Regions from separate parts of the Acidovorax sp. FHTAMBA genome, predicted to be linked through region 2. Evidence: predicted binding sites of a transcription regulator. Region 2 holds the regulator's gene; each other region holds the start of a gene.
What was found. The regulator FNR, encoded in region 2, switches genes on or off when oxygen is low (the NO sensors DNR and NnrR bind a similar motif). The targets are predictions, from matches to a motif close to TTGATNNNNATCAA.
Positions count from the first base shown of each region.

Region 1 (9,747 bases), 430 kb from region 2:
GGACGTGGTAAGCAGGGCGGGTGCATCGAAACTGACGCGAACGAAGTGACGGCGTTCATGGGGCATCGCTGTCTCCTGGGCGGGGCTTGGTGTGGTTACATGCTACTCCAAGGCCGTACGCAGATTCCCATTGGCGGTATTTGCAAGCATTCGTTACCATGGGGTGTCCATCCTCTGTGGAGCCTGATTTGAATCCTGGCATGTACTGGCGTTGTCGATGGGGCTCGGGCCTGCGGTGGCTGGTGTTGCTGGCCGTGCTGGGCGCTGGCGCCATCGCATCGGCGGCGCCGCGCGAGCTGCGCGTGGGCGTATATGCCAACGAGCCCAAGGTTTTTTTTGGCGCCGATGGCAAGGCTGCAGGCATCTTTGTGGACCTGCTGGAGATGGTGGCCGCGCGGGAGCAATGGTCGCTCAGATATGTGCCGTGCAACTGGCAAGATTGCCTGGACGCCCTGCGCGAGGGGCGGCTTGATCTCATGCCCGATGTGGCCCGGTCAGACCAGCGCGACATCCTGTTTGACTTTCACAGCCTGCCGGTGCTGCACAGCTGGTCACAGATCTACCGTGCGCCGGGAAGCCCCATCTATTCGATGCTTGACCTGCAGGGCAAGCGCGTGGCGGTGCTGGAGGGTTCGGTGCAGCGTGCCGCTTTCAGCAACATGATGGACAGCTTCGGCATCCAGGTCACGCTGGTGGATGCCTCCAGCTTCACGGGCGCGTTTGCCATGGTGCAGCAGGGCGAGGCCGATGCGGTGATCGCCAACCATCGGTTCGGCAACCTGTATTCGCAGCGCTACGGCATGGTGGACTCGGGCATCGTGTTCCAGCCTGCAGCCTTGTTCTTTGCCACGGGCGCAGGGCGCAATGCCGATGTGCTGGCGGCGATAGACCGGTCGGTCAAGGACTGGCGCAGCGGTGCCGACCCGGCGTACGCGAAGGTTTTGCGCCGCTGGAGTGCGGCTGATGAGCCGGTGCGGATTGCGCCCTGGATCTGGTGGGGGCTGGGTGGGCTGCTGGCCTTCAGCCTGCTGGCGGCGCTGTCGGTGGTCGTGCTGCGCCGCAAGGTGCAGGAACGCACGCGCCACCTCAAGGACAGCGAGCAGAAGCTTGCGACCATTCTGGACAGCGTGGGTGCGTTCATTTACATCAAGGGCAAGGACTACCATTACCAGTACGCCAATCACCATACGCTCCAGTACTTTGGCCTGCCCTCGCAGGAGGTTGTGGGCAAGGACGATGGGGCTTTTTTTGACGCTGCCACTGCGCAATCGCTGCGCGCCAATGACCGGCGCGTGCTGGAGGACGGTGAGAGCCTGGAGGTGGAGGAGCTCAATACCCCGGCGACAGGCGCCCCGCAGCGGGCGTTTCTTTCGGTGAAGATTCCGCTGCGCGATGCGAAAGGCAGCGTGGTTGCGCTGTGCGGTATTTCGACCGACATCACCGAGCGCCGCAAGGCCGAGGAGTCGCTGCAGATTGCTGCCACGGTGTTCGAGTCGTTCGAGGGCATGATCGTGACGTCGCCGGACAAGCGCATCCTGCGGGCCAACCAGTCGTATGCACGGCTTACGGGCTACACCGTGGAGGAACTGGTGGGCCAGACGCCGCGCCTGCTGCAGTCGGGCCGACATGACGCGGCTTTTTATTCCAGCCTTGAGAACTCGCTGCACACCACCGGCATGTGGCAGGGCGAGGTGTGGAACCGGCGCAAGGACGGCGCGGAATACCCGGCGTGGATCACCATCACGGCGGTGCGCTCGCCCGAAGGCGAGATCACCCATTACGTGGGCACGCAGATCGACATCTCCAGCCGCAAGGCGGCCGAGGAAGAGATCCGCCTGCTGGCGTTCTACGACCCGCTCACGGGCCTGCCCAATCGCCGGCTCATGACCGACCGGCTGCAGCACAGCCTGGCCGCCACAGCCCGCTCGGGTGCAGGGGGCGCGCTGCTGTTTGTGGACCTGGACAACTTCAAGGACCTGAACGACACCCAGGGCCATGAACTGGGCGACCAGCTGCTGCGCCAGGTGGGCGCCCGCCTGGCAGGCTGCGTGCGGGTGGGGGACACGGTGGCGCGCCTGGGGGGCGACGAGTTCGTGGTGGTGCTGGAGGGGCTCGCCGCCAACGTGCAGGAGGCCGCTGCCCAGGCCGAGACCGTGGGGCGCACGGTGCTGCAGGCGCTCAGCCAGCCCTACCGGCTGGACGGCCATGAACACCACAGCTCCTGCAGCATCGGCATTGCGCTGTATGCCGATGCGCGGGGCTCGGTGGACGAACTGCTCAAGCACGGCGACATGGCGATGTACCAGGCCAAGGGGGCAGGGCGAAACACCTTGCGGTTCTTCGACCCGCGCACGCAGGCCAACGTGACGGCGCGCACCTTGCTCGAAGCCGGTTTGCGCGAAGCGCTGCGGGACGGCCAGTTTCTGCTGCATTACCAGGCCCAGATCCGCGAGCACGACGGCATTGTGGGGGCCGAGGCGCTGGTGCGCTGGCAGCACCCGCAGCGTGGGCTGGTGTCCCCGGCCGAGTTCATTCCGGTGGCCGAGGCTTCGGGTCTCATCGTGCCGCTGGGCGCATGGATCCTGCGCACCGCCTGCCTGCAACTGGTGGAGTGGGCCCGGAACCCCGTGACTGCGCGCTGGACGCTGGCCGTCAATGTGAGCGCACGGCAGTTCAGGCACAGCCAGTTTGTGGACGAGGTGCTGGGCGTGCTCGACGAGACCGGCGCCAACCCCCACCGCCTGAAGCTGGAGCTGACCGAAACGCTGCTGCTGGACGATGTGGAGGACACCATCCAGCGCATGGCCACCCTGCGGGCGGTGGGCATCGGCTTTGCGCTGGACGACTTTGGCACCGGCTATTCCAGCCTGAGCTACCTCAAGCGTCTGCCGCTCGACCAGCTCAAGATCGACCAGGGCTTTGTGCGCGACCTGCTCACGGACACCAACGACGCGACCATAGCCCGCACCATCGTCACACTGGCGCAGAGCCTGGACCTCGGGGTGATTGCCGAAGGCGTGGAAACCGCCGAGCAGCGGGACATGCTCTCCAGCCTGGGTTGCCGTACCTGGCAAGGCTATCTGTTCGGACGCCCCGGCCCCGCAGCCGACCTGCATGCGGCAGCGATGGGGGTCAATGCCTGACACGCCTCATAAAAATGATAGCTGCAGGCGCATGCTGCATAAGCGCTGGAGGCCGATTTGGCTTAGAAACGACTTGGATGTGAATTCCGCGGGCACCGATGTTGTCGCCATTTGCTTACATTTTTAACCTGCGGGGGGGTATATCTTGGCGATGGCTTTGTTACAAATGCAGGCCGACATGCTGACGATGACCACGTGCACCTGCCGTGCCATCCAGGCGTGGCAAAAACAAGGAGTTCCCCATGAAAAACAATGCCCTTCAAACCCTTCGCCTGCTTCTTTCGGGCGCGGCTGCAGGCCTGCTGCTCGCAGCCGCAGGCGCCGCCCACGCACAGGCCTATGTCAACGCCACCGTGGGAGGCGAGCTGGCACCTGGCGTGTACGGCCGCATCAACATCGGCAACGCGCCACCGCCTCCGCTGATCTACGCCGAGCCGGTCATCATCCACCGCCCGGCCGTGGTGGTACCGCGCTCGCCAATCTATCTGTATGTACCGCCCGGCCACGCCAAGAACTGGGGCAAGCACTGTGCCCGCTACAACGCGTGCAGTCAGCCTGTGTACTTTGTGCAGGAGCCGCCTCCACGCCGGGGCCCGCCACCGTACAGCCACGGTCGCTATGACCGCCAGGATCGCCATTGGGACGACGATCACCGGCACGGGGGCAAAGCCGACCGTGGGCGCGGCCATGGCAAGGACAAAGACAAGGACAAAGGGCGCAAGCACCGCGACTGAAGGGCGCGTCGCCGTGATGTGATCAACGGCTGTTGGCAGCGAGACCGCAGTACCAGCGGTTAAGCTTTGCCCCATGGCCCACGTCACTTTCGCTCCCCCGTTCACTGCTCCCACCGAAGTCGTCCACCAGCTGCGCCAGCACGGGTATGCCGTGCTGGCGCCTTCCGATGTGGCACGCTGGGTGGGCTGCGACCTTGCCGCGTTGATGGCGCTGAATGCCGACTGGGCAGGCTTGCCCCCCGATGACTTTCTCAAGGATGGCGGCCGCTACCGGCGGCGGCGCCACGCCTGCTTTGTGGTGCAGAGCGGCCACATGCAGCAGGTGCCCCACCGTGCGCACTGGCAGCCGGTGGAATACAACGCCTTGCACGGCGGCATGGAGCGCTGGTTTGCGCCCATGGAGGCGGCCACCGTGGCGCAGCCCGTGTGGCGCCAGCTGCTTACAGCGCTGGCAGGCGTGTCTGACGCGGTGTTTGCGGGCCCACGGGCCCCGGTGCCCTGGTTTGTGGAGGCGCACCAGTTTCGCATCGACACCACGGATGGCATCGGACGGCCCACCCCCGAGGGGGCACACCGCGACGGGGTTGACCTGGTGGCCGTGTTTCTGGTCGGCCGCGAGGGCGTGAAGGGCGGCGAGACCCGTGTGTTCGAAGCCGCCGGCCCGGCTGGCCAGCGCTTCACGCTCACCGAGCCATGGTCCCTGCTGCTGCTCGACGACGCCCGCATGATCCACGAGACCACGCCCATCCAGCCGATGGCGGCAGCGGGCCACCGCGACACCCTGGTCATCACGTGCCGCAGGGGCAGCTTTCAGGGGGCGGACGCGGTGGAGCCGCCTGCACTGGCGGCCTGAACAATCCCTTTGGAACTGCATTGAATTTGATGCGAATCAAGATGCGCGGTAAGGTGGGCGTTCACACTGGTTCGTGTGGGCCACAAGCCCGCCACAACATTCAACCCAAGGAGAAGCACCATGTTCAAACACATTCTGGTTCCGGTCGACGGCTCTGATACGTCGATGCTGGCCGTGTCCAAGGCCGCCGGGCTGGCCAAAACCTTTGGCAGCGCCGTGACGGCGGTCTACGTGGTAGATCCCTATCCTTTCACCGGCGTCGGGGCTGACTTTGCCTACGGCCAGGCCCAGTACATCAATGCCGCCACCGCCGAGGCCAACACGGCCCTGGAAGCCACCCGCAAAGCCATGGCCGATGCCGGTGTGCCGGTGACCACCGTGGTGGGCGAGGGACATGCAGTGCACGACGGAATCCTGCGCGCCCTGGAGAGCACGGGCGCCGACCTGATCGTGATGGGTTCGCACGGGCGCCGTGGGCTGGAAAAGCTGGTGCTCGGCAGCGTCACCCAGCGCGTGCTGGGCGTGGTCCATATCCCCGTGCTGGTGGTGCGCGACTAGGCGCGGCACTCGGTAGCGCGCACTAAGCGCAATACGCGCACTAAGCGCAATACCCGCAATACGCGCAATACGCGCAATACGCGCATTCTGCAAAACGGCTCCTGGATGGAGCCGTTTTGTTTGGGGTTCAGCGTGGCGCTTGCCCGGCCACCAGCACCGGCGTATCGCGAAAACGCTCGGGCAGCAAAGCCTCAAGCTGCGCGATCTTGGGGCGGTCGTACGTGGCGATGTAGATGGAGTGCGGGTTGCGCGTCGCGTAGTCCTGGTGTTCGTCTTCTGCCGGGTAGAAGGCGTCCAGCGGGGCCAGCGTGGTCGCGATCTTGCGCGCCAGCAGCTGGGTGGCGTCGAGCTGCGCGATGTACTGCTGGGCAACCCCGTGCTCATCGGGCGTGGAGTAAAAAATGGCAGACCGGTATTGCGGCCCGTAGTCGGGCCCCTGGCGGTCGATTTCGGTCGGGTCGTGCGCCACCGAAAAGAAGATCTGCAGAAGCTGCCCATAGCTCACCACCTGCGGGTCGTAGGTAATCGCAACGGCCTCGGCGTGACCTGTTTTACCGGAACTGACCATCGGGTAGCTGGCCGTCTCTTTGCTGCCGCCTGCATACCCCGACACGGCATTCAGTACCCCCTGTGTGTGCTGGAACACAGCCTGCACGCCCCAGAAGCAGCCGCCTGCAAATACGGCAGTGGCGGTGGCCGACGGGCTGGGCGCCTTCACATCAGTCTCTGGAGGCGGCAGCGCCACCGAGGGTCGGGCGCCGGACGTGGCGCCCGCATACAGCAAGGCCGCGAGCATCAGCACGCCCACCAGCACCAGCAGCTTGGAGCCGATGTTGGATGGGGGCTGGGGTGCGGTGGTTGCCGCAGAGTCCGGCGGGCCAGATGCCCCGTGGCGTTGCGCGGGCTTGTGGGGAGGTTGCGGCACGGTAAAGGCTCCTGGGCCACGGCCTGCACGCAGGTGCCTGGGGCCATGGGCGGCTGTGGTCGGCCAGGGGCGCCGGCCGCGCGTCAGGTCACCTTACTCGATCTTGGCGCCAGACGCTTCCACAATGCCTTTCCACTGCCCGTACTCCTTGTTGAGCAGGGCGCTGAACTGGGCAGGCGTCATGGCTTCGGGCTCGGCGCCTTGCGCCTGGATGGCGGCCTTCATCTCGGGGGTGGACAGCAGCTTGTTGATTTCTGCATTGAGCGTGGTCACCACCGCTGCGGGGGTTCCGGCAGGGGCCAGCACGCCGTACCAGGTGCTCACGTCAAAGTCCTTGAAACCCGATTCCGCCACGGTGGGCACATCCGGCACCGAAGAGCTGCGCTTGGCCGACGTGACCGCCAGCGGGCGCAGCTTGCCGGCCTTGATCTGGCCCATGGCCGAGGGCAGGGACGAGACCAGCAGGTCCACGTTGCCCGCCAGCGCATCCATCAGCGCGGGGTTGGAGCCCTTGTAGGGGATATGGCTGAGCTTGATGCCCGCCGCCTGCTCGAACAAATGGCCGGCCAGGTGGATGGACGTGCCGTTGCCGGGCGAGCCGTAGGTGATGGTGCCCGGCGCTGCCTTGGCGGCGGCCACCACATCGGCCAGGGTCTTGTACTTGGAGTTGACGCTGGTGGCGATGACCACGGGCGTCCAGGCCACGTGGGCCACGGCCGTGAGGTCCTTGGTCGGGTCCCACGGCAGGTTCTTGTAGAGCCAGGGGCCGATCACGAGGTTGTCCTTTTGGCCCATCACCAGGTCATAGCCCGTGGGCGCAGCCTTCACAGCCTCGCCAATGCCGATGGTGCCGCCCGCGCCCGCCTTGTTGTCCGCCACCACGGTCCATTTGGGGCCTTCGGTGAGCTTGGTGGCCACCAGGCGCGACAGGATGTCGGTGCCGCCGCCGGGCGGGAAGGGCACGATCAGGCGGATGGGCTTGGTGGGATAGGCCGCAGCCGGGGCCTGGGCGTTTGCCGTGGTGCCCAGGGCAAAAGCGAGGGCGGTGAAAGAAAGCAGGGTGCGGATCATGGCGGGGGGTGTCTCCGTCGGTTCAATGAGAGGGGGGCAAACGCGCTGCGCGTTCGGCTCTGCGGGTCTTAGTGCCAGCTCCTGTGGATGATCGCTGATCCTGCGCAAGGCCGGCCTTGCCAATGCAGGAGGGCAGCATCGCCTACGGCGATGGCTGCCGGGCCTGGCAGGGCTTCAGATGCGTTCAAAAATCGCGGCAATGCCCTGGCCGCCACCAATACACATCGTCACCAGCGCATAGCGGCCCTGGATGCGCTGCAGCTCATGCAATGCCTTGACGGTAATGAGCGCGCCCGTGGCACCGATGGGGTGGCCCAGCGAGATGCCCGAGCCGTTGGGGTTGACCTTGGCGGGGTCCAGGCCCAGGTCCTTGGTCACTGCGCAGGCCTGGGCGGCGAAGGCCTCGTTGGCTTCGATCACGTCCAGGTCGTTGACGGTGAGGCCCGCCTTCTTCAGCGCTAGCTGCGTGGCTGGCACGGGGCCGATGCCCATGTACTTGGGGTCGACACCTGCGTGGGCGTAGGCCACCAGGCGGGCCAGGGGCTTGGCGCCCCGCGCCTTGGCGGCACCGGCTTCCATCAGCACCACCGCGGCGGCGGCGTCGTTGATGCCCGAGGCGTTGCCTGCCGTCACCGTGCCGTTTTCCTTGATGAACACGGGCTTGAGCTTGGCCAGGTCGTCCATCGTGGCGCCGGGGCGGAAGTGCTCGTCGGTGGCGTACAACACGTCGCCCTTCTTGCTCTTCAAGGTGACCGGCACGATCTGGTCCTTGAACACACCCGCCTGCGTGGCGCGTTCGGCCCTGTTGTGGCTCTCCACCGCCAGCTTGTCCTGGTCTTCGCGCGTGATGCCCCACTTGGCGGCAATGTTCTCGGCCGTCACACCCATGTGGATGTTGTGGAAGGGGTCGTGCAGTGCGCCGATCATCATGTCCACCATCTTGGTGTCGCCCATGCGGGCGCCCCAGCGCATGTTCAGGCTGGCAAAGGGCACGCGGCTCATGTTTTCAGCACCGGCGCCGATCGCCACGTCGGTGTCGCCCAGCAGGATGGACTGGCTGGCGTTGACGATGGCCTGCAGGCCCGAGCCACACAGGCGGTTGACGTTGTAGGCGGGCGTGCCTTCGCCGCAGCCGCCGTTGATGGCCGCCACGCGCGAGAGGTACATGTCCTTGGGCTCGGTGTTGACCACATGGCCGAACACCACATGGCCCACGTCCTTGCCTTCCACGTTGGCACGCGCGAGCGATTCGCGCACGACGAGGGCGCCCAGTTCGGTGGGGGGCACGTCTTTCAGGCTGCCGCCAAAGGTGCCAATGGCAGTGCGCACTGCGCTGACGACGACGACTTCACGGGTCATGGGGTGATCCTTTCAAAGGGGTTTCAGGTCAAATTGGCCACTGGGGCTTAGCCAGCATGCGCTGGCAGCTATGAAAACAGGAGTGATCCGATTCACGCGTCCCGGACATCGGCCACCGGGTTGGTGCCAAAGTCTGCGCGCTCCAGCCAGGCGAGCACGCGGGTGGCGGCTTCGGCGGGGGATGTGAGCTGGCCACCCGTCTTGAGGTTGGCGAAATTCTGGCGGTCCGGAAAGGCGGCCGGGTCGGCGCCGCGCAGCTGAACCTGCATGTCCGTGTCGATCACACCGGGCGCCAGCGAACATACCTTGGCTCCATGGGGCTTGAGTGCCTCGTCCAGCGCTACGCAGCGCGTGAAATGGTCCATGCCCGCCTTGGCGGCGCAGTAGGCAGCCTGCGAGGCCATGGCCCGGCGGCCCAGGCCCGAGGAGATGTTGAGCACCTTGCGCGGCACCGTCCAGCTGTCCGTTGCACCCAGGAAGGCGGCGGTCAGTTGCATGGGCGCCTCCAGCCCTACACGCAGGGCGGTGGCCAGGTCGGCCAGATCATGCGGGTTGGCACTGGCCGACAGCGGCGCAATGCGCGGAATCATGCCCGCATTGTTGATGAGGATGGCGCTGGCAAACGCCTGCGGGCCCTGGGCCTGCAGCCAGGCTTGCAGCTTGTGGGCGGCCTGCTCGCCCTGCGAAAGGTCTTGCTGCCACTGTTCAATGGTGACGCCAGCTGCCTTGGCCTCGGCGGTCAGGTCAGGGTTGGTGCCACGGGCAATGCAGATCAGGGTGTTGCCGCTCTTGAGAAGCTGCTGGGCCATGGCCAGGCCCATGCCGCGCGATGCGCCGGTGAGGATGTAGAGGTGGTTGTGAGGCATCCCGCCATGGTACTGCGGGATGTGGCGGTCAGCTGTCGCCCGCAGGCTCCAGTATGGCCAGCAGCTGGGCCAAGCGCCGGTCCAGGGCTGCCACGTCGGATGCACGCATCGGGGCTAGCAGCGCATGCTCATTGGCCACATGGGCTTCCAGGGCCCGGTCGATCAGCGCCAGGCCTGCTGGCGTGAGTTGCACGAGCAGACCGCGTGCATCAGCAGGGTTCGGCAGGCGCTCAATCCA
Region 1 covers NZ_CP152407.1:2,566,911-2,576,657, forward strand. Annotated here, with positions in the region: gene AAFF19_RS12120 (PilZ domain-containing protein) at 1-66, opposite strand, end outside; gene AAFF19_RS12125 (EAL domain-containing protein) at 201-3,143, shown strand; gene AAFF19_RS12130 (hypothetical protein) at 3,386-3,877, shown strand; gene AAFF19_RS12135 (2OG-Fe dioxygenase family protein) at 3,951-4,730, shown strand; gene AAFF19_RS12140 (universal stress protein) at 4,851-5,288, shown strand; gene msrA (peptide-methionine (S)-S-oxide reductase MsrA) at 5,416-6,213, opposite strand; gene AAFF19_RS12150 (tripartite tricarboxylate transporter substrate binding protein) at 6,307-7,284, opposite strand; gene bktB (beta-ketothiolase BktB) at 7,459-8,643, opposite strand; gene AAFF19_RS12160 (SDR family NAD(P)-dependent oxidoreductase) at 8,736-9,509, opposite strand; gene AAFF19_RS12165 (MarR family transcriptional regulator) at 9,538-9,747, opposite strand, start outside.
Region 1: a site for FNR is predicted at 4,757-4,770, ahead of AAFF19_RS12140 (universal stress protein). Genes of this name have one in related genera too.

Region 2 (9,747 bases):
GTCTGCTTCGACCGGCTTCACCCACGAAAAGGTGGAAACCAACAACTTCCTGATGATCGTGCTGATCCTGGTGGTGATTGCCATTGGTGGCCTGGTCGAAATCGTGCCCCTGTTCTTCCAGAAGTCCACGACCGAAGCCGTCAAGGGAGTGGAGCCCTACAGCTCGATGCAGCTGGTGGGCCGCGACATCTACATCCGCGAGGGTTGCTACAACTGCCACTCGCAGATGATCCGCCCCTTCCGCGCCGAGACGCTGCGCTATGGCCACTACTCGGTGGCGGGCGAGTTCGTGTATGACCACCCCTTTCAGTGGGGCAGCAAGCGCACGGGCCCCGATCTTCACCGCGTGGGGGGCAAGTACAGCGACGAGTGGCATCGCATCCACCTGAACAATCCGCGTGACGTGGTGCCAGAGTCCAACATGCCCGCCTACCCCTGGCTGGAGAAGAGTGCCGTGGACCCGGCCAGCGTTGCTCCGCGCATGAAAGCGCTGCGCACGATTGGTGTGCCTTACACCGACGAGCAAATCGCCGCATCGGCTGCCGATGTCAAGGGCAAAACCGAGATGGATGCCCTGATCGCGTACCTGCAGGTCATGGGCCGCGCGCTCAAGTAAAGGAGATAGCGATGGACATCACCACCATGCGCATCGTCGCCACGCTGGCATCGCTGGCCTGCTTCATCGGCATCTGGGTCTGGGCCTACCGTGGTCGCAACAAGGCCCGGTTTGACGAGGCCGCACGGGTGCCCTTTGAGCAAGATTGACCTTCATCAGAACGAGAACACCCCATGAGTGACTTCACCAGCAATTTCTGGTCGGTCTTTGTGACCACGCTGACCCTGGTCGGCATCATTGCCTGCGGCATCCTGCTCTGGATGGCCGGGCGTAAAAAGGTCGCTGCTACCTCTGACAACACCACAGGGCATGTCTGGGACGAGGACCTGGTCGAGATGAACAACCCCCTGCCGCGCTGGTGGGTGTGGCTGTTCGTGATCACCATCGTTTTCGGCCTGGCTTACCTTGCGGCCTATCCCGGTCTGGGCAGCTTTTCGGGCAAGCTCAACTGGACCCAGAAGGGCGAGTACGAGGCCGAGATGGCCAAGGCCAAGTCTGAGCTGGAGCCTCTGTACGCTCGATTTGCTTCGATGAAGCCTGAAGACATTGCCAAGGACCCACAAGCCCAGGCCATTGGTGAGCGACTGTTCATGAACAACTGCGCACAGTGCCATGGCTCCGACGCGCGTGGCAGCAAAGGCTTTCCCAACCTGGCCGATGGCGACTGGCTGCATGGGGGTGCACCGGAGAAGATCCGCGAGACGATCGAAAAGGGTCGTGTGGGGAACATGCCGCCCATGGCTGCAGCGGTGGGCTCGTCGGAAGACGTGCGCAATCTCTCGCACTATGTCCTGAGCCTGTCCGGCAGCCCGCACGACTCGCTGCGCGCCTCTCTGGGCAAAACCAAGTTCACGGCGTGCGCTGCGTGCCATGGCATGGATGGCAAGGGCAATCAGGCCTTGGGAGCGCCCAACCTGACTGACGACATCTGGTTGCACGGCTGGGGCGAGGCCGCCATCACGGCCATCGTCAACAATGGCAAGGTCAACGAAATGCCCCCGCAGGCCGACAAGCTGACAGAAGCACAAATCGGCGTGCTGTCTGCCTACGTCTGGGGCCTGTCCAACGGCAACCAGGCGGCCGCGCGGTAAGTCCATCGCCGCCATTTTCAGTCATTGCTGCCAAACGCCCCGGGGTTGACGACCCCGGGGCACACGGATCGACACCACCATGAAGCCACCCAGCGAGCCTGCTCGCAAGGTCATCCCGATCAACCCGGTTGCCTCCGATGCCTCATCGCAGGTGGAGATCGTGTCGCTGTACGAAGCGCAGAAGAAGATCTATCCACGCTCGATCAGCGGTCTGTTTGCGCGCTGGCGCTGGGGCATGGTGTTCCTCACGCAGCTGATCTTTTACGGTCTGCCGTGGCTGGAATGGGGTCAGCGCCAGATGGTCCTGTTTGACCTGGGCGCGCGGCGGTTTTACATCTTCGGGCTGGTTCTGTACCCGCAAGACTTCATCTACCTCACGGGACTGCTGATCATCTCGGCGCTGTCGCTGTTCCTTTTTACGGCAGTGGCGGGGCGCTTGTGGTGCGGGTTTGCATGTCCGCAGACGGTCTACACCGAAATGTTCATGTGGATCGAGCACAAGATTGAGGGTGACCGCAGCGCGCGTCTGCGCCTGGACAACGGCCCCTGGACCTTTGAAAAAATCCGCAAGAAGTTTTTCAAGCAGGTGGTTTGGGTCTCGGTGGCGTTGTGGACCGGGTTCACGTTTGTGGGCTACTTTGTGCCGATTCGCGAGCTTGGCGCAGAGTTGCTGGCGTTCCAGGGCAGCTGGCAGATCTTCTGGGTGCTGTTCTACGGCTTTGCCACCTATGGCAACGCAGGGTACATGCGTGAGCAGGTGTGCAAATACATGTGCCCGTATGCCCGTTTCCAGAGCGCGATGTTCGACAAGGACACCCTGATCGTGAGTTACGACGTCGAACGCGGTGAGCCACGCGGCCCCCGCAACAAGACGATCGACTACAAGGCCAAGGGCCTGGGTGACTGCATCGACTGCACCCTGTGTGTGCAGGTTTGCCCCGTGGGCATCGATATCCGCAAAGGTCTGCAGTATGAGTGCATCGGCTGCGGCCTGTGTGTGGATGCATGCAACACGGTGATGGACAAAATGCACTACCCGAGAGGGTTGATTCGCTTTTCCACACAGAATGGCGTCGCACAGCGCTGGAGCCAGTCCCAGATTTTGCGCCGCGTCCTGCGTCCGCGCGTTCTGATCTACAGCACCGTGCTCGTCGCGCTGTGCGTGGGCATGATGGCCAGCCTGGTCACGCGCACGCCACTGAAGGTGGATGTGGTTAGAGACCGTGCCGCCCTGTCGCGCATTGTGGCCGGGGGCAAGCTGGAGAACATCTACCGCCTGCAGATCATGAACGCTACAGAAGGCCCGCAGCGCTACCGCATTGACGCACGCGGCCTTGAGGGGTTGGTGGTCGCTTCGGATGCAGAGGTGGAGATTGGAGCTGCTGAATCCAGGTGGGTCGCTGTCAGGCTGCAGATTCCCTACGGGTCAGCGCCAGCGGGTTCCCATGCGGTTCAGTTCGACGTTCAGGCCTTGGGTACTGCGAGCCATGTGACCGAGAAATCGGTGTTTCTGGTCCCGCGCTAGGATGATTGTTTTGTGATGGCACTGTGTGCTCTCAGCCGACTATTTTTCAGGAGTTAACACCATGCCAACCAGTTCTGCACTCAGTGCTGAGCCTTCCGTCCCAGAACCGTGGTGGAAGTTCGGCCATGTCTGGCTGATCATTGCTGGGCCGCTCATCGTGATCGTCGCGGGATTTGTGACGTTGTGGCTGGCGATTTCACGGCCTGATCCCGTGGTGGCCGAGGACTACTATCGCCAGGGCATTGAAATCAACAAGAACCTTGCGGAACCCGAGAAGAGCCTCGCACCCGCGATGAAGGGCCGCAACCATGCGGCTACGCCAGCGCAAGACCAGCCGCGCTGATACACAACGGGCCCCTGCGGCTCATGGCTTGCAAGGGCTTACCCGGAGACAAAACAATGTGGACCCAACGGTTGATGTGGATTGCGTGGCCAGCGTTTCTGATGGCTGGTGTGCTGGAGATGCTGGTCTTTGCCATGGTGGATCCGCAAGATCTGCATTGGTTTGGGCAACCGCTCGCGCTGTCACGGCAGGGGGTCTACACGCTGGCCTTTTTTGCGTTCTGGGCGATCACGATGGCGTCCAGTGCGCTGACCACACTGCTGGCCATGTCACCCTTCGAGCTCAACCGTTGCCCTGTGCCGGAGGGGGAGCGCCCCGATGATTGCCGCAAGACGACTTCCTGCTCCTGAAGGGCTTGCAGGTTGCGGATGGCAGCGCAGTGTTGGCGGGTCAATGGCAGGCGGGCTGGTTGTTCACGATGCGCTTGAGTGCATCGGTTTCGAGAATGCGGACATGGCGCTGTTTGACCTCCACAATGCCTTCTTCCACGAACTTTGAAAAAGTCCGGCTCACCGTCTCGAGCTTCAGGCCGAGATAGCTGCCGATTTCCTCCCGGGTCATGCGCAGCACGAGTTCGGACTGCGAAAAACCTCGCGCATGCAAACGCTGAACCAGGTTCAGCAGAAAAGCTGCGAGGCGTTCTTCAGCACGCATGCTGCCCAGCAACAGCATCACGCCGTGCTCGCGAACGATTTCGCGGCTCATGATCTTGTGCACATGGTGCTGCAGCGCATTGACTTCACGCGACAGTTCTTCGATGCGGTCAAACGGCATGACACAGACTTCTGCGTCTTCCAAAGCCACCGCGTCACACGTATGGTGGTCATTCACGATGCCATCGAGGCCGATGATTTCGCCAGCCATCTGAAAACCCGTCACTTGGTCGCGGCCGTCTTCCGTAGCGACGCAGGTCTTGAAGAAACCGGTGCGGATCGCATACAAGGAGGTAAAAGACTCGCCGTTGCGAAAAAGCGTGCCTCCGCGCTTGATCTTCCTACGCACCGCAACAATTTCATCAATACGCTGAAGTTGCTCGTCGTTCAGGCCAACTGGCATGCACAACTCACGCAGATTGCAGTTGGAGCAGGCGACTTTGATGGTGAGCGGATTCATAAGCACAGGAACAGGTTGGATGTGAGCAAAGGCTCAATATGCCACCGCAGCGGCACTGTGGCGTACGGTTGGGCGACTGACTTACATCAAATTGTCGTCGAAGGGGTCAGTTCTTCGCTTGACGCAGGTCAAGGACAATGGCCTCAGCGTAAGGCACAGTTGCAGTGTACGCAAGGAAATCTCCCATGACCGTTGTCACACCCGACCTGTTGCGCCGCTTTGATGTGCCGGGTCCTCGTTATACCTCTTACCCCACTGCCGACCGATTTGTCGAGGCCTTCGGGAAGGATGACTATGCGCTTGCACTGGAGCAACGGCGCCTGGGCTCGATGGCGAAGGCCTTGCCGCTGTCACTGTATGTGCACATCCCGTTTTGCGAGTCACTATGTTACTACTGCGCCTGCAACAAGATCATTACCAAACACCATGACCGCGCGGAGGTCTATCTCCGCTACCTCAGTCGCGAGATCGACCTGCACACTGCCCACTGCGGGCTGGGCCAGGTCGTGAGCCAGTTGCACCTGGGGGGGGGCACGCCCACTTTCCTGACGGATGATGGGCTGCGTGAGTTGATGGCGATGCTCAAGCGAAGCTTCACGCTCGCGCCAGGCGGAGAGTATTCGATCGAGGTGGATCCGCGCACGGTCAATGCGGACCGCCTTGCGGTGCTGGCGGAGCTGGGTTTTAACCGCTTGAGTTTTGGTGTGCAGGACTTCGATCCGGAGGTTCAGAAAGCAGTCCATCGCATTCAGCCCGCAGAGCAGGTGTTCTCGCTGGTGGAGTCTGCGCGGTCACTGGGTTTTGAATCCATCAATGTGGATCTGATCTACGGACTTCCCCGCCAGACCCCAGAGTCCTTTGATCGTACCCTGGCCCAGGTCGCCCAACTACGGCCGGACCGCATCGCACTGTATGCGTATGCACATCTGCCCGAACGTTTCAAGCCACAGCGTCGCATCGCGTCGGTCGAGCTGCCCACTGCGGCGGGGAAAGTCTCGATGCTTTCCCGTTCCCTGGACGCCTTCATGGGCGCGGGCTATGTGTATGTGGGCATGGACCATTTTGCGTTGCCTGAAGACGCGCTGGCAGTGGCAAAACGGCAGGGGCGGCTGCATCGCAACTTCCAGGGTTACAGCACCCAGCCGGACTGCGACCTGATTGGCCTGGGCGTTTCAGCGATTGGCCGTGTGGGGGCGACCTACAGCCAGAACGCGAAAACCTTGGAGGAATATTACGACCTGCTCGACCAGGGGCGGTTGCCTGTGGTGCGCGGGTTGGCGCTGACACGGGACGATCTTGTTCGCCGTGCCGTCATCATGGCGTTGATGTGCCAGGGTGAGCTGTTGTTCGAACCGATGGAACAGGCCTGGTTGATTGACTTTAGGCAATATTTTTCGAGCGAACTGGTGCAATTGGAAGCCATGGCAGAGCAAGGACTTGTCGTCCTGCGGCCTGACGGGATTGAAGTCACGGCGATGGGGTGGTTCTTTGTGCGTGGAATTGCGATGGTCTTCGACCGCTATCTCCAGGCAGATCGCAATCGGGCACGGTTTTCCCGCATTATCTGAACGATCATGATGATCGCGGTGGCATCGACTGCCTTCTTGATGGGGCTTGTCGGAGGCACTCATTGCCTGGCGATGTGCTCAGCGCCCTGTGGTGCGCTGGTGGGGCAGGGGCGGGAGCAAAAAGCTTCTGCCACTGACCGGATGGCACCATCGCCCGGGACTCACACCGTGCAGTGGATGCCGCGGGGTGGCATTTTTCGGCGCGCGGCGGCTTTCCATGTCGGACGCCTGCTCGGTTACTCGCTGGCGGGTTGCCTGGCAGCATGGGCAATGGACAGTCTGGCGTGGCTTACCCAGCACACGACCGCCTTGCGTCCCGCTTGGACGCTCATGCATGTCGCCGTGATGGCCTGGGGTGTGATGATGATGGTGCAGGCACGCCAGCCGCAATGGCTGGAGAACGCGGCCCGAGCCGTATGGGCGCGCGCCCGTCCCATGGTCAGTGCCCCTTCCGGGGTTTTCTTTGCGGGTGGGCTGTGGGCGCTCATGCCCTGCGGCTTGCTCTATTCGGCATTGCTGGTGGCCGCCCTGAGCGGAGGTCCTCTCGAAGGCGCAGTGACCATGGCACTGTTTGGGCTGGGCAGCGGGGTGTGGCTTGCGGGAGGGCCATGGGTCTGGACCCAACTGAAAACAAGGCTGAACACAGCCCGCGCGGACTGGGGAACGCGGGTGGCGGGAGGCCTGCTTTTCGGAATCGCCTGCTGGGCACTCTGGATGGATCTGGTCTATAAGCCTTCGCTGTGGTGCCGGTAGGCGGCTGCTTCAGGCGTCCAGGGACCATCCTGATTGCGCTCGTCCCTGCGGCGGGCCTTGCTTTGTGTGGCGACTGTTGCCGTTAAGCTGCGGCAACCGATACCCCTCGCTGATGCCTCGGTGGAACTGGCGATAATTTGTGTAACCATTGGTGGCATCGACGTCACGATGTTGCACACGCCCGAAAGTGAATTCTTCCATCCTCATTGACATCAGCCAACTGCGCGTCGGCATGTACATCCAGCTTGACGTGGGCTGGTTGCACCATCCTTTCCCGGTGAGCAGTTTTCGGGTTGCCTCGGCGGAGCAGATCGCTGCGTTGAGGGAGCTGGGGCTGACGGAAGTGCGTTACCTCCCGAAGAAGAGTGATCCGGAACTGAGGGATCTGGTGCCGGCGGCCTGGGATGTGCCGGAAATGAACGATACGGTATCGGGCAGACAGGTGGATGCAGCCGGGGCGCCAGTCCTGGTGGACGCTGAGGCCCAACGACGGCGTGAACTGCTCGACGCCCAGAACCGCGCCCTGGCAGCGTGCGACAAGCGGTTTGGTGAGGCCTCAAGGCAGTACCAGGCGCTCGAACGGGTCGTGACCGCCCAGCCCGAGGAAGCCCGTGCAAAGGGTGATGCGCTGGTGTCCGGCTGTGTTGCAGAACTTCTTGAAAATGGTGACTCGGTCATCCGGCTTCTGTCGGAGGGCGTGGGCGAGCGCAATGCGCTCCATCCCATCAATGTGATGGTGATTTCACTGCTCCTGGGGCGGGCTCTCGGCATGAAGAGTGCCGAACTGTTCGACCTTGGCATCGCGGCGCTGATCCATGATCTGGGAAAGATCAAGCTGCCTCCCAATCTCCGGCAGCCCACCGCTTCCATGATTCCGCAAGAGCGTTTGCGCTACGAAAGCCATGTCGCAGAATCAGTGACCTTTGCCAAGCGCATGGGGCTGAGCGAGCCCGTGTGGACTGCTGTCGCCCGGCACCATGAGATGGCTGACGGCAGCGGGTTTCCGCTGCGGCTGTCGGGCCCTGATCTGGGCCGGTCGAGTCAGGTTCTCGCGCTGGTCAACCGCTACGACCGGATGTGCAATCCTGCCAACGGTGTGGACGCGCTCACGCCGCACGAGGCGTTGTCCGTCATCTTTGCCCAGCTGAAGGTACGTTTCGACTCCGTGGTGCTGGGGGCATTCATCCGCATGATGGGCGTCTATCCGCCCGGCTCCATCGTGCAGCTGGTCAACGACCGTTATGCCACGGTGGTCTCCGTGAACTCCTCACGTCCGTTGCGGCCCAAGGTCATCGTGCATGACCCCCGCGTTCCCAAGGACGAGGCACAGATTCTGGATCTTGAAACGGTGCCTGAGCTGGGTATCCGTCGTAGCCTCAAGCCGGCGCAGCTGCCGCGGGATGCGCTGGACTATCTCTCTCCTCGCCAGCGCATCTGCTACTTCTTTGAGCGCGCCGTCGCCCCGGGGCCTGACGAGGCTGAGTCGTGACAGCTTCCCCGTCTCACGCCTGGCTGGACGGATTGCAGGAGGCTGTGTGGCTGGTGGAAGAGACCGGCCTGCACATCCTGCACGCAAATGCTGCTGCCCAGCGCCTGGTGGGCCTGACCTTGGCCGACATGGTAGGTACGTCGGTGTTGCGCCTGGCCTGCACGCCGCAAGACGTGGCGTTCTGGGGTGAGCCGGCCGAGGTGCTTGCAGACGGCATCCATTCCCATACCAGCCTTTTACGAACCGACGGCACACTGGTGCCGGTGGATCGCAGGGTCACGCGGGTTCCCGGCGACGATCCTGCGCTTTCGGTCTTCATGGTCACCATGCTCGATCGCAGCGTACAGGAGTCCACCGAGCGCGAGCTGGAGACATTGCTGTCCGAACTGCGGGCCACGCTCGACTCTGCAGCTGACGGGATGCTGGTGTGCAACCTCGAGGGAACGGTGCGTGCATTCAACCAGCGGCTGGCGCAACTCTGGAACATCCCTAACGAGCTGTTGGTGGAGCGCGATGACGCGGCGGTTTATGCACACATGGTGGCGCAGACACAGGATGCACGCGCTTACGTGGAGCGCATGGCGGCCCTTGTACGCGAGCCCATGCTGGAAAGCACCGACATCGTGACGCTGCGGGATGGGATGGTCCTGGAGATGCGCACGGTGCCCCAGTTCATTCAGGGACGACCGGTCGGACGCGTGTATTCGTACCGCGACATTACCCGCCAGACCGAGATACAGGCCAGCCTCCGACTGGCTGCCCGCGTTTTCGAGTCCAGTCTCGACGCCATTTTTATTGCTGACAGCCAGCACCGTGTGCTGCGCATGAACCCCGGTTGCGAACGCCTTGTAGGCCCGTCTGCGAAGGCGTTTGAAGGCTGCGTGGCAGCTTCCCTGTTTGGCGGCGGTTCGGATGCAGCGTTCATGGAGCAGGTTTTGCAGGGCTGGGCCCATGAAGGTTTCTGGGAGGGCGAGCTCTGGCTGCCCCGTGACAATGGCACCTACTGCGCCGTGCAGCTGTCCTGGGTGGCACTGCGTGACGATGAGGGGCGTCTGGTACAGAGCATTGGTTTCATGCGCGACCTCACCCTTCAGCACGCAGCCCAGAAACGCATTGAAGAGTTGGCCTACAGTGATGTGCTCACGGGCTTGCCCAATCGCCTGCTGTTGTCGCAGCGGGTGGATACCGCCATTCAGGGGGCACGCCAAAGCGATACGGGTTTTGCGATCTTGTTCCTTGATCTCGACCG
Region 2 covers NZ_CP152407.1:2,140,680-2,150,426, forward strand. Annotated here, with positions in the region: gene ccoO (cytochrome-c oxidase, cbb3-type subunit II) at 1-616, shown strand, start outside; gene AAFF19_RS10075 (CcoQ/FixQ family Cbb3-type cytochrome c oxidase assembly chaperone) at 628-765, shown strand; gene ccoP (cytochrome-c oxidase, cbb3-type subunit III) at 790-1,707, shown strand; gene ccoG (cytochrome c oxidase accessory protein CcoG) at 1,787-3,232, shown strand; gene AAFF19_RS10090 (FixH family protein) at 3,294-3,575, shown strand; gene AAFF19_RS10095 (hypothetical protein) at 3,632-3,925, shown strand; gene fnr (fumarate/nitrate reduction transcriptional regulator Fnr) at 3,966-4,688, opposite strand; gene hemN (oxygen-independent coproporphyrinogen III oxidase) at 4,874-6,256, shown strand; gene AAFF19_RS10110 (sulfite exporter TauE/SafE family protein) at 6,263-7,009, shown strand; gene AAFF19_RS10115 (HD domain-containing phosphohydrolase) at 7,197-8,498, shown strand; gene AAFF19_RS10120 (EAL domain-containing protein) at 8,495-9,747, shown strand, end outside.

Region 3 (9,747 bases), 520 kb from region 2:
CAGCCGGGTTTGCAGCAGCTGCAGCTGGATCCTGGCGATCGAGGCGATGTGCTGCGCATCCAGCGCGTGGAACACCACGGTTTCGTCAATGCGGTTCAAAAACTCGGGCCGGAAGTGGTTCTTGAGCTCGCCCCACACCGCTTCCTTGATGTCGTCAGAGTCCTGCCCCACCATGGCCTGGATCAGGTGCGAGCCAATGTTGCTCGTCATCACGATCACCGTGTTCTTGAAGTCCACGGTGCGGCCCTGTCCGTCCGTCAGACGGCCATCGTCCAGCACCTGCAGCAGTACATTGAACACGTCGGGGTGGGCCTTTTCCACCTCGTCGAGCAGCAGCACGCTGTAGGGCTTGCGGCGCACGGCTTCGGTGAGGTAGCCGCCTTCTTCATAGCCTACATAGCCCGGAGGCGCGCCAATCAAGCGCGCAACGCTATGCTTTTCCATGAACTCGCTCATGTCGATGCGGATCAGGTGGTCTTCGCTGTCGAACAGAAAGCCCGCCAGCGCCTTGCACAGCTCGGTCTTGCCCACGCCCGTGGGGCCGAGGAACAGGAACGAGCCCGTGGGCCGGTTCGGGTCACTCAGGCCCGAGCGCGAGCGGCGGATGGCGTTGGCCACGGCGGCAATCGCCTCTTGCTGGCCCACCACGCGCTCGTGCAGCTTGGCCTCCATCTGCAGGAGCTTGTCTTTTTCGCCCTGCATCATCTTAGCGACGGGGATGCCCGTGGCGCGGCTCACCACCTCAGCGATTTCTTCGGCACCCACTTGCGTACGCAGCAGTCGGCGCGCGGCGGGGGCGCCGTCCTTGCCGGCCTCTTGCGCCTGCGCTTCTTTCAGCTGCTTTTCCAGGTCCGGCAGCTTGCCGTATTGCAGCTCGGCCACCTTGTTGAATTCGCCCTTGCGGGTGAACTCTTCGATCTGGAACTTGAGCTTGTCAATGGCCTCGCGCACATGGGCGCTGCCCTGCGCCTGGGCTTTTTCGGACTGCCAGATCTCGTCGTAGTCGGCGATTTCCTTTTGCAGCTTGGTGATCTCTTCCTCAATGAGCGCAAAGCGCTTTTGTGAGGACTCGTCCTTCTCGCGGCGCACGGCTTCGCGCTCGATCTGCAGCTGGATCAGGCGGCGGTCCAGGCGGTCCATCACCTCGGGCTTGGAGTCCATCTCGATCTTGATCTTGGACGCCGCCTCGTCGATGAGGTCAATCGCCTTGTCGGGCAGAAAGCGGTCAGTGATGTAGCGGTGGCTCAGCTCGGCCGCAGCCACGATGGCCGGGTCGGTGATGTCCACGCCATGGTGCACTTCGTACTTCTCCTGCAGGCCGCGCAGGATGGCGATGGTGGCCTCCACGCTGGGCTCACCCACCAGGATTTTCTGGAAACGCCGCTCCAGCGCAGCGTCTTTTTCGATGTACTTGCGGTATTCGTCGAGCGTGGTGGCACCCACGCAGTGCAGCTCGCCACGCGCCAGCGCGGGCTTGAGCATGTTGCCCGCGTCCATCGCGCCCTCGCCCTTGCCCGCGCCCACCATGGTGTGCAACTCGTCGATGAAGACGATGGTCTGGCCTTCGTCCTTGGCCAGCTCGTTCAGCACGCTTTTCAGGCGCTCTTCAAATTCGCCGCGGTACTTGGCACCGGCTAGCAAGGCCGCCATGTCCAGTGAGAGGACGCGCTTGTTCTTGAGCGATTCGGGCACCTCGCCCGCCACGATGCGCTGGGCCAGGCCTTCGACGATGGCGGTCTTGCCCACGCCGGGCTCGCCAATCAGCACGGGGTTGTTCTTGGTGCGGCGCTGCAGCACCTGGATGGCGCGGCGGATTTCATCGTCGCGGCCGATCACCGGGTCGAGCTTGCCCAGCCGGGCGCGCTCGGTCAGGTCCAGGCAGTATTTGGCCAGGGCACCGCGCTGGCCTTCGGCCTCTGCGCTGTCCATCTTCTGGCCGCCGCGCACGGCTTCAATGGCGGCCTCCAGGCTCTTGCGTGTGAGGCCATTGTCCTTGGCGATCTTGGCGGCCTCGCCCTTGCTGTCGATCACGGCCAGCAAGAACAGCTCGCTGGCGATGAACTGGTCGCCGCGCTTGATGGCTTCCTTCTCGGTAGCCTGCAGCACACGGCCCAGCTCGGGGCCGCCCTGCACCTGGTCGTTGCCCTGCACCTGGGGCAGGCGCTCGACGGCCGCCTCGGCGGCTGCCAGCAGGCCGGGCACATTGGCGCCCGCACGCTGCAGCAGCGCCTTGGGTCCGTCGTCCTGCTTGAGCATGGCCACGAGCATGTGCACGGGCTCGATGTAGGCGTGGTCATTGCCCAGCGCAATGCTTTGTGCATCGCTCAGGGCTTCCTGGAACTTGGTGGTGAATTTGTCGAGACGCATGTGGATGTCCTCCGAATTGCAGAGCACTTGAGGCGGGGGGTGGCTGATTTCAAGACACTGCGCCTGCGCACCGATTGACCTGCGTCAGCAAACGCTCCCGGCGTCGCCTTACCCGAATACTACTAATTTAGTAGCTACTCGCGCTTTACCAGCAAGCGATAGAGGCCAATTTGACCGATATTTACACCCCACACCAGGGGGTGCGGCATCAGGCATTGGTCGCGGTGATGCCCCATCGCGCCAACGCCGCGTCGTCGCTCACGCGGGCATCCACCCAGCGCGCGCCCTGGGGGGTTTCTTCCTTCTTCCAGAACGGCGCCTGGGTCTTGAGGTAGTCCATCAAAAATTCACAGGCCTGAAAGCTCTGGCCCCGGTGGGCGCTGGTGACGGCCACCAGCACGATCTGGTCCAGGGGCTGCAGCAGGCCCACGCGGTGAATCACCCGCGCGCCGAAGATGTCAAAACGGCGGAAGGCCTCGTCCACCATGGCTTCGATGGATTTTTCGGTCATGCCGGGGTAGTGCTCCAGCTCCATCGAGGACACCTGGTCGCCCTCGTTGCGGTCACGCACCGTGCCGATGAAGCTGCACACGGCGCCAATACCTTTGTTTTCACGGCGCAGCGCAGCGACTTCGGTGGAGAGGTCAAAGTCCTCGGTCTGGATGGAAACGCGGGGCAAGGTCATGGCAAGTTTTCTCAGCGGGGCATGTGGTGTTCAGACAGGCAGTTGGTCAGGGCGACCGGTGCAGCCGCGGCGCCGCCAGCAGGGCGCGCTCTTCTTCCACCACCTTGTTCAGCTGCGCCAGTGCGGGCGAAGGGGGCAATTGCGCCAGCAGTGCCTGCAGGCGCGTGACGTCACCCACGGTGGGAGCCACCTTGATCTGCGCAATGGCAGCATTCACATTGCCGCCCTTGACCAGGGCCAGTACCTTGGCGGGCCATTCACTTTTGTTGCGTGCCATAGAGGGATAAAAACGTTTGTCTGTACGATTCGCCAGCACTGTACCCGCATGCGATCCGGTGCGCGATCTTCCAAGCCCTTTCAATCCATGGCCACACAAACGATTCAGACCGATCTCTACAAGCTCTACCCGTCCCCGCGCAACACCGTGCGCGACGTCTTCGAGCACCAGGTGTTTGTGCCCCACCCCTACGCGATCATTGACCTGGAGGTGATGGAACTCGCAGGCAAAACAACGCTATTTGGCGCCTGCCGCCTGTCGGACATGAAGATGGGGCAGGTGGTGACGTTTGAGCTGGCCTCCGACCAGGCCCGGTTCGAGCGGCTGTTCACCCCCGACTGAGCCCCCCATGGACGACGACAACCAGATCCACGTGCCCCCCTCCTTCATGGCCGTGTACACCGACACACGGGGGCGCCTGACGGACAAGGCCGACACCGTGCGCACCCGCTACGAGCTGTGCGAAGACCTGGCAGGCCACCTGGTGGAGCATGCGCAGACGCTCTACCACGTGCAGGCGCCGTCTGAAACCGAGATCCTGCAGCGCATCCATGCCGGGCTGTGCACGGCCGAATCGGGCGTGTCGGTGGCCGAAGCAACGTGGGTCGTCACCCGGCTGGCCGAGCTGCTGGCGTGGCAATGCCCTTTGCTGATGGCCCCGCAACCTGTGCCGGTGGACGAGGTACCCCGCCAGGAGCCTGTCGGACTTGGAGCGTCGGGGCGCTGAGCGCGTTTGCCGCGCCAGCCAGGGCCTGGCTATACTGCGCCCCATGCCCACGCACACCCTTTTCGCCATGCCCGCCGCACCGGCGGTGGCATTGCAGTGCGTGGTCAAAGCCAAAAAACCCCAGCTCATCTGACCGGAGCTGTGTGGTTCCGTCCCGGATGAGCGACGGAACCCCTTGGCAAAAACTCCCCCTTTTTGACACCCGGCAATCTGTGCGCGCACCTGTGACGGTTCTTCCATCGGTCGAACCTCAAGGACGTCTCGCATGCCTTCAACACCCGCTCTCACCACCCCGTTCCAGGGCCTCTGGATTCCCCTGGTCACGCCGTTCAAGGACGACGCCGTGGACCACCCTGCCCTCGCGGCGTTAACCACCACGCTGACTCGGCAAGGCGTCGCGGGCTTTGTGGCCTGTGGCTCCACGGGTGAGGCCGCCGCGCTCGACAAGACCGAGCAGCTGGCCGTGCTGGAAACCGTGCTCGGCGCCGCGCAGGGTCTGCCTGTGGTGATGGGCCTGTCGGGCTACCACATGGGCCAGACGGTGGAATGGGTGAACGCTCTGGCGCAATACCCACTGGCCGGGCTGCTGGTGCCCGCGCCGCACTACATCCGCCCCTCGCAAGAGGGCCTGTTGCTGTGGTTCCGCACCCTGGCCGATGCCAGCGCCGCGCCCCTGGTGGTCTATGACATCCCCTACCGCACGGGCGCCGCGCTGGCCACCGAGACCCTGCTGGCCCTGGCCGGGCACCCGCACATCCGTGCCATCAAGGACTGTGGCGGCAACACCGCCAAGACCCAGGCGCTGATCGCGGACGGGCGCCTGGCCGTGCTGGCGGGCGAAGACGCGCAGATGTTCACCACCCTGGCCCTGGGCGGGCACGGCGCCATTGCCGCCAGCGCGCACTGGCAGACGCAGCGTTTCGTGGAGCTGGTGGAACAGCTGCGCGTGGGCGATTTGCCTGAGGCCCGCCACCTATGGCAGACCTTGCAGCCCTGGATAGAAACCTGTTTTGCGGAACCCAACCCCGCCCCGCTCAAGGCCGTGCTGGCGCGGGCCGGCTGGATGCGCAACGAGCTGCGCGCGCCGATGTTGCCAGCGTCACCCGCACTGGCGCAGCGCGTACAAGCCGCAGCGGAGGTCAGCCGCCTGTGACCGGCGGGAAAAACGCCACTTCGGCCCCATCGGCCAGGGCGGCGGATTCATCGCTCAGGGTCTGGTTGAGCGCCATGCGCACGGCACGGCCGCGTGCAAGGCTGCTGGCGTGCGCACCACCGCGGGCGATGAGTTCATCGCGCAGCTCGCCCAGCGTGGCCGCGGCCGTGTCCACTGCCTCGTGCCCGGTGCCGATGGCCTCGCGGATGGAGGCGAAATAACGGACGGATATCTTCATGACAGCAGCTCCGCAAAAGCGATGAAGCGCACCGTGTCGTCGGCCGCAATGGTCTGGCCGGCCGGGTTGTCCACCACACCATCGCCCCAGGCGGCCGAGGTGAGCACGCCCGAGCTCTGGTTGTGGAACAGGTCCAGCCCGCCCGCAGCGTTGTGGCGCACGCGCAGAAATTCGCGGCGTTTATCGGCTTTTGGCCAGGCGAAATCAGCGCGGGCAGCTATGGATTGAGGAGCAACGTCCTTCACGCCCTGCAGGCGCAACACAAACGGGCGCACCAGCAGCGCAAAGGTCAGAAAGCTCGACACCGGGTTACCGGGCAGGCCCATGAAGTGCGCGGCACCGCTGTCATCGTTTCCACTGCGCGGGATCTGGCCGTACGCAAAGGGCTTGCCGGGCTTCATGGCCAGCTGCCACAACTCCAGCGTACCCAGCGCCTCCACGGCGGGCTTGATGTGGTCTTCCTCGCCCACGCTCACGCCGCCACTGGTCAGGATGAGGTCGTGCGCAGCACTGGCGGTGCGCAGGGCGTCGATGGTGGCCTCGCGCCGGTCGGGCACGATGCCAAAGTCGGTCACCTCGCAACCCAGGCGCAGCAGCATGGCGCGCAGAAAGAAACGGTTGCTGTTGTAGATGGCACCGGGCCGCATCTGCTCGGGCGGCACCTCGCCGGGCATCACGAGTTCATCGCCCGTGGAGAACAGCGCCACGCGCGGGCGGCGCGCCACCTGCAACTGGTGCAGGCCAATGCTGGCGGCCAGGCCCAGCTCGGCCGGTGTGAGGCGTGTACCAGCCGAAAGCACCACCGCCCCCCGGGTGATGTCCTCCCCTGCTCTGCGAATCCACTGGCCCGACTTGGGCACGGTGTTGATGCGCACCTGGCCCAGGCCGTCGGCCGCGCCGGGCAAGGCCTCGCAGTCTTCCTGCATCAGGATGGCATCGGCACCTGCGGGCACGGGCGCGCCGGTGAAGATGCGCGCGGCCGTGCCGGGTGCCAGGGCATCGCCCGCACTGCCGGCGGGAATGCGCTGCGACACCGGCAGCACCACGCCGGCGGACGGCACGTCGGCGCAGCGCACGGCGTAGCCGTCCATGGAGCTGTTGTCCTCGGGCGGCACCTGCAGGGCCGAGACGCAGTCGTGCGCCAGCACGCGGCCATCGGCGTCAAAGCTGGTCACGGTCTCGGCATCGCCCAAGGGCACGGCCCGGGTCAACAGGTCGGCCAGTGCCTCGTCCAGCGGCTTGAGCGGCTTCATTGGGGGGCGCACGGCAACAGCCCTCCGTGAAGCTCCCAGTCGTATTCAAAGCGGTGCTCGTACTGGATCAGCCAGTCCACCACCTGGGCGGGTGCATTCAGATCGAGGATGGGCAACTGCGTGGGCGGTAGCTGCTGGGGCGCATCGGTGGCCACGGCCACCACAAAATCGTCGTCAGGGTAACGCAGGGGCCTGGCCATCTGGCCGGGCTCCGGGGCGCGCCAGACTTCGACCTTCAGCAGGTCGCTCTCCTTGAACCCCTCCACCAGCACCCAGTCCACGCCCTGGTACAGCTCGGCCAGCAGGTGGTGCACGCTGAGCGTGGCGGGCTGCTCGAACTCGCGCACCAGCATCAGGCGCTTGTCGGATGCGGCGACCACCTCGAAGGCGCCCGCCTCGCGGTGGCGGTAGGTGTCCTTGCCGGGGTGGTCCACATCAAAGCTGTGGTGGGCATGCTTGACCACCGACACACGCAGCCCGCGCAGCCGCAGCTCGGGGATCAGCTGCTCGACCAGCGTGGTCTTGCCACTGCCGGAAAAGCCGGCAAAACCTACAACTTTCATCCATTGCTCCTTGGGTAGCTATTGCTTTTATAGCTGCTAGCGCATACCAGATAAGCGCCAGGGGCATATTTCATATCAAACCGGCCGCCCCGCACGGTGGGTGGGCGGCCCTGGCGCTACTAGCCCAGTACAGCCGGGGCGCAGTGGCGCTCGATGTAGGCCTTGACCAGTGCTGCATCGGCCGGCATCACCTGCACGCGTTTGGGCAGGTCTTCAATGCCGGCAAACCTGGAAGGCCGCTCGGGCGCATGACCCAGGGCCTCGACAATGGTCTCGGCGAACTTGATGGGCAGCGCGGTCTCCAGCACGATCATGGGCACCTTGGCATCGCTGTGGTGCTCGCGCGCCACCTTCACGCCGTCGGCAGTGTGGGTATCGATGGTGACGCCGTGGCGCTCGAACGTGTCGCGGATGGTGGCCAGCCGGTCGGCGTGGGTGCTCTTGCCGCTTTCAAAACCGTATTTGGTGGCGGCATCGGCAAACAGCGGCTCGGCGCTCAGATCGAAACGGCCATAGGTTTGCAGCGCAGCGCTGAACAAGGCCTTGGTGCGCTGGCCGTTGCGGCCCAGCAGGTCGAATATGAAACGCTCGAAGTTGCTGGCCTTGCTGATGTCCATCGAGGGGCTGGACGTTTCGTGCGTGTCAGCGCTGCTGCGCACGCGGTATACGCCGGTGCGGAAAAATTCGTCGAGCACGTCGTTCTCGTTGGTGGCCACCACCAGCTTGGCAATGGGCAGGCCCATCATGCGCGCCACATGGCCCGCACACACGTTGCCAAAGTTGCCGCTGGGCACCGTGAAGCTGACCTTCTGGTCGTTGGTCTCGGTGGCCTGGATGTAGCCCGCAAAGTAATACACCACCTGGGCCAGCAGGCGCGCCCAGTTGATGGAGTTGACGGTGCCGATCTTGTACTTGCGCTTGAAGGCCAGGTCGTTGCTCACGGCCTTGACAATGTCCTGGCAGTCGTCGAACACACCTTCGATGGCAATGTTGTGGATGTTGGCGTCCTGCAGGCTGAACATCTGCGCCTGCTGAAAGGCGCTCATGCGACCGTGCGGGCTGGTCATGAAGACGCGCACGCCTTCTTTGCCACGCATGGCGTATTCGGCCGCGCTGCCGGTGTCGCCGCTGGTGGCACCCAAAATGTTGAGCTGCTCGCCACGGCGCTTGAGCTCGTACTCAAACAGGTTGCCCAAGAGCTGCATGGCCATGTCCTTGAAGGCCAGCGTGGGGCCGTTGGACAGGGCTTCGAGCCACAGGCCGTCTTCCAGGTGGCGCAGGGGCACGATCTCGCCGGTGCCAAACACCTCGGCCGTGTACGTCTTGGCGCACAGGGCCTTCAGGTCGGCGGCGGGGATGTCATCGATGTAGAGCGACAGGATCTGGAAGGCCAGCTCGGCGTAGCCTTGCTCGTGGTAGGCCTTGCGCAGCTTTGTCAGCATGGCGTCGCTCACCTGCGGGTAGTGCTCGGGCAGGTACAGGCCGCCGTCGGGCGCCAGGCCTTCGAGCAGGATGTCGCAGAAATGTTTGCGGTCGGCGTGGCCGCGTGTGGAGAGGTACAGCATGGCTTTGTCGTTTCCCTAGTTCAGCTCTTCCTTGCGGATGCGCGTGATGGGCGCGAGCACGGTGGGCAGCGCCTGCATCTGGGAGATGACGGTATCCATGGTGCCTTCGCGGGTGTCGTGGGTCAGGATGATGAGGTCGGTCTGGGTCGATCCTTCACCCCCTACTTCATCGGCCTCACGCTGCAGCACGGCGTCGATGCTCACGCCGGCCTCGGCCAGCAGGCCCGTGACCTTGGCCAGCACGCCGGCCTGGTCGGCCACGCGCAGGCGCAGGTAGTAGCTGGTGACCACTTCGCTCATGGGCAGCACAGGCAGGGCATCCATGGCGTCGCTCAGCGTATTCGGCTGGAAGGCCAGGTGCGGCACGCGATGCTCGGGGTCGGCCGTGTGCAGGCGGGCAATGTCCACCAGGTCGGCAATGACGGCGCTGGCGGTGGGCTCGCTGCCCGCGCCCTTGCCGTAGTACAGCGTGGTGCCCACGGCATCGCCCTGCACCACCACGGCATTCATCGCGCCTTCCACATTGGCGATCAGGCGTTTGGAAGGCACCAGGCTGGGGTGCACGCGCAGCTCGATCCCCTTTTCAGCGCGCTTGGTGATGCCCAGCAGCTTGATGCGGTAGCCCAGCTGCTCGGCGTACTTGATGTCAGCGGCACCGAGCTGGGTGATGCCCTCCACATACGCCTTGTCGAACTGCACGGGAATGCCGAAGGCAATGGCGGACATGATGGTGACCTTGTGCGCGGCGTCCACGCCTTCGATGTCGAAGGTCGGGTCGGCCTCAGCGTAGCCCAGGCGCTGGGCTTCCTTGAGCACCACGTCAAAGTCCAGGCCCTTGCTGCGCATCTCGGACAGGATGAAGTTGGTGGTGCCGTTGATGATGCCGGCGATCCACTGGATGCGGTTGGCCGTGAGGCCT
Region 3 covers NZ_CP152407.1:1,617,836-1,627,582, reverse strand. Annotated here, with positions in the region: gene clpB (ATP-dependent chaperone ClpB) at 1-2,367, opposite strand, end outside; gene AAFF19_RS07550 (molybdenum cofactor biosynthesis protein MoaE) at 2,576-3,052, opposite strand; gene AAFF19_RS07545 (hypothetical protein) at 3,099-3,329, opposite strand; gene AAFF19_RS07540 (hypothetical protein) at 3,417-3,671, shown strand; gene AAFF19_RS07535 (hypothetical protein) at 3,679-4,056, shown strand; gene dapA (4-hydroxy-tetrahydrodipicolinate synthase) at 4,322-5,209, shown strand; gene moaD (molybdopterin converting factor subunit 1) at 5,196-5,447, opposite strand; gene glp (gephyrin-like molybdotransferase Glp) at 5,444-6,700, opposite strand; gene mobB (molybdopterin-guanine dinucleotide biosynthesis protein B) at 6,697-7,263, opposite strand; gene thrC (threonine synthase) at 7,383-8,828, opposite strand; gene AAFF19_RS07505 (homoserine dehydrogenase) at 8,844-9,747, opposite strand, start outside.
Region 3: a site for FNR is predicted at 2,442-2,455, ahead of clpB (ATP-dependent chaperone ClpB). Genes of this name have one in related genera too.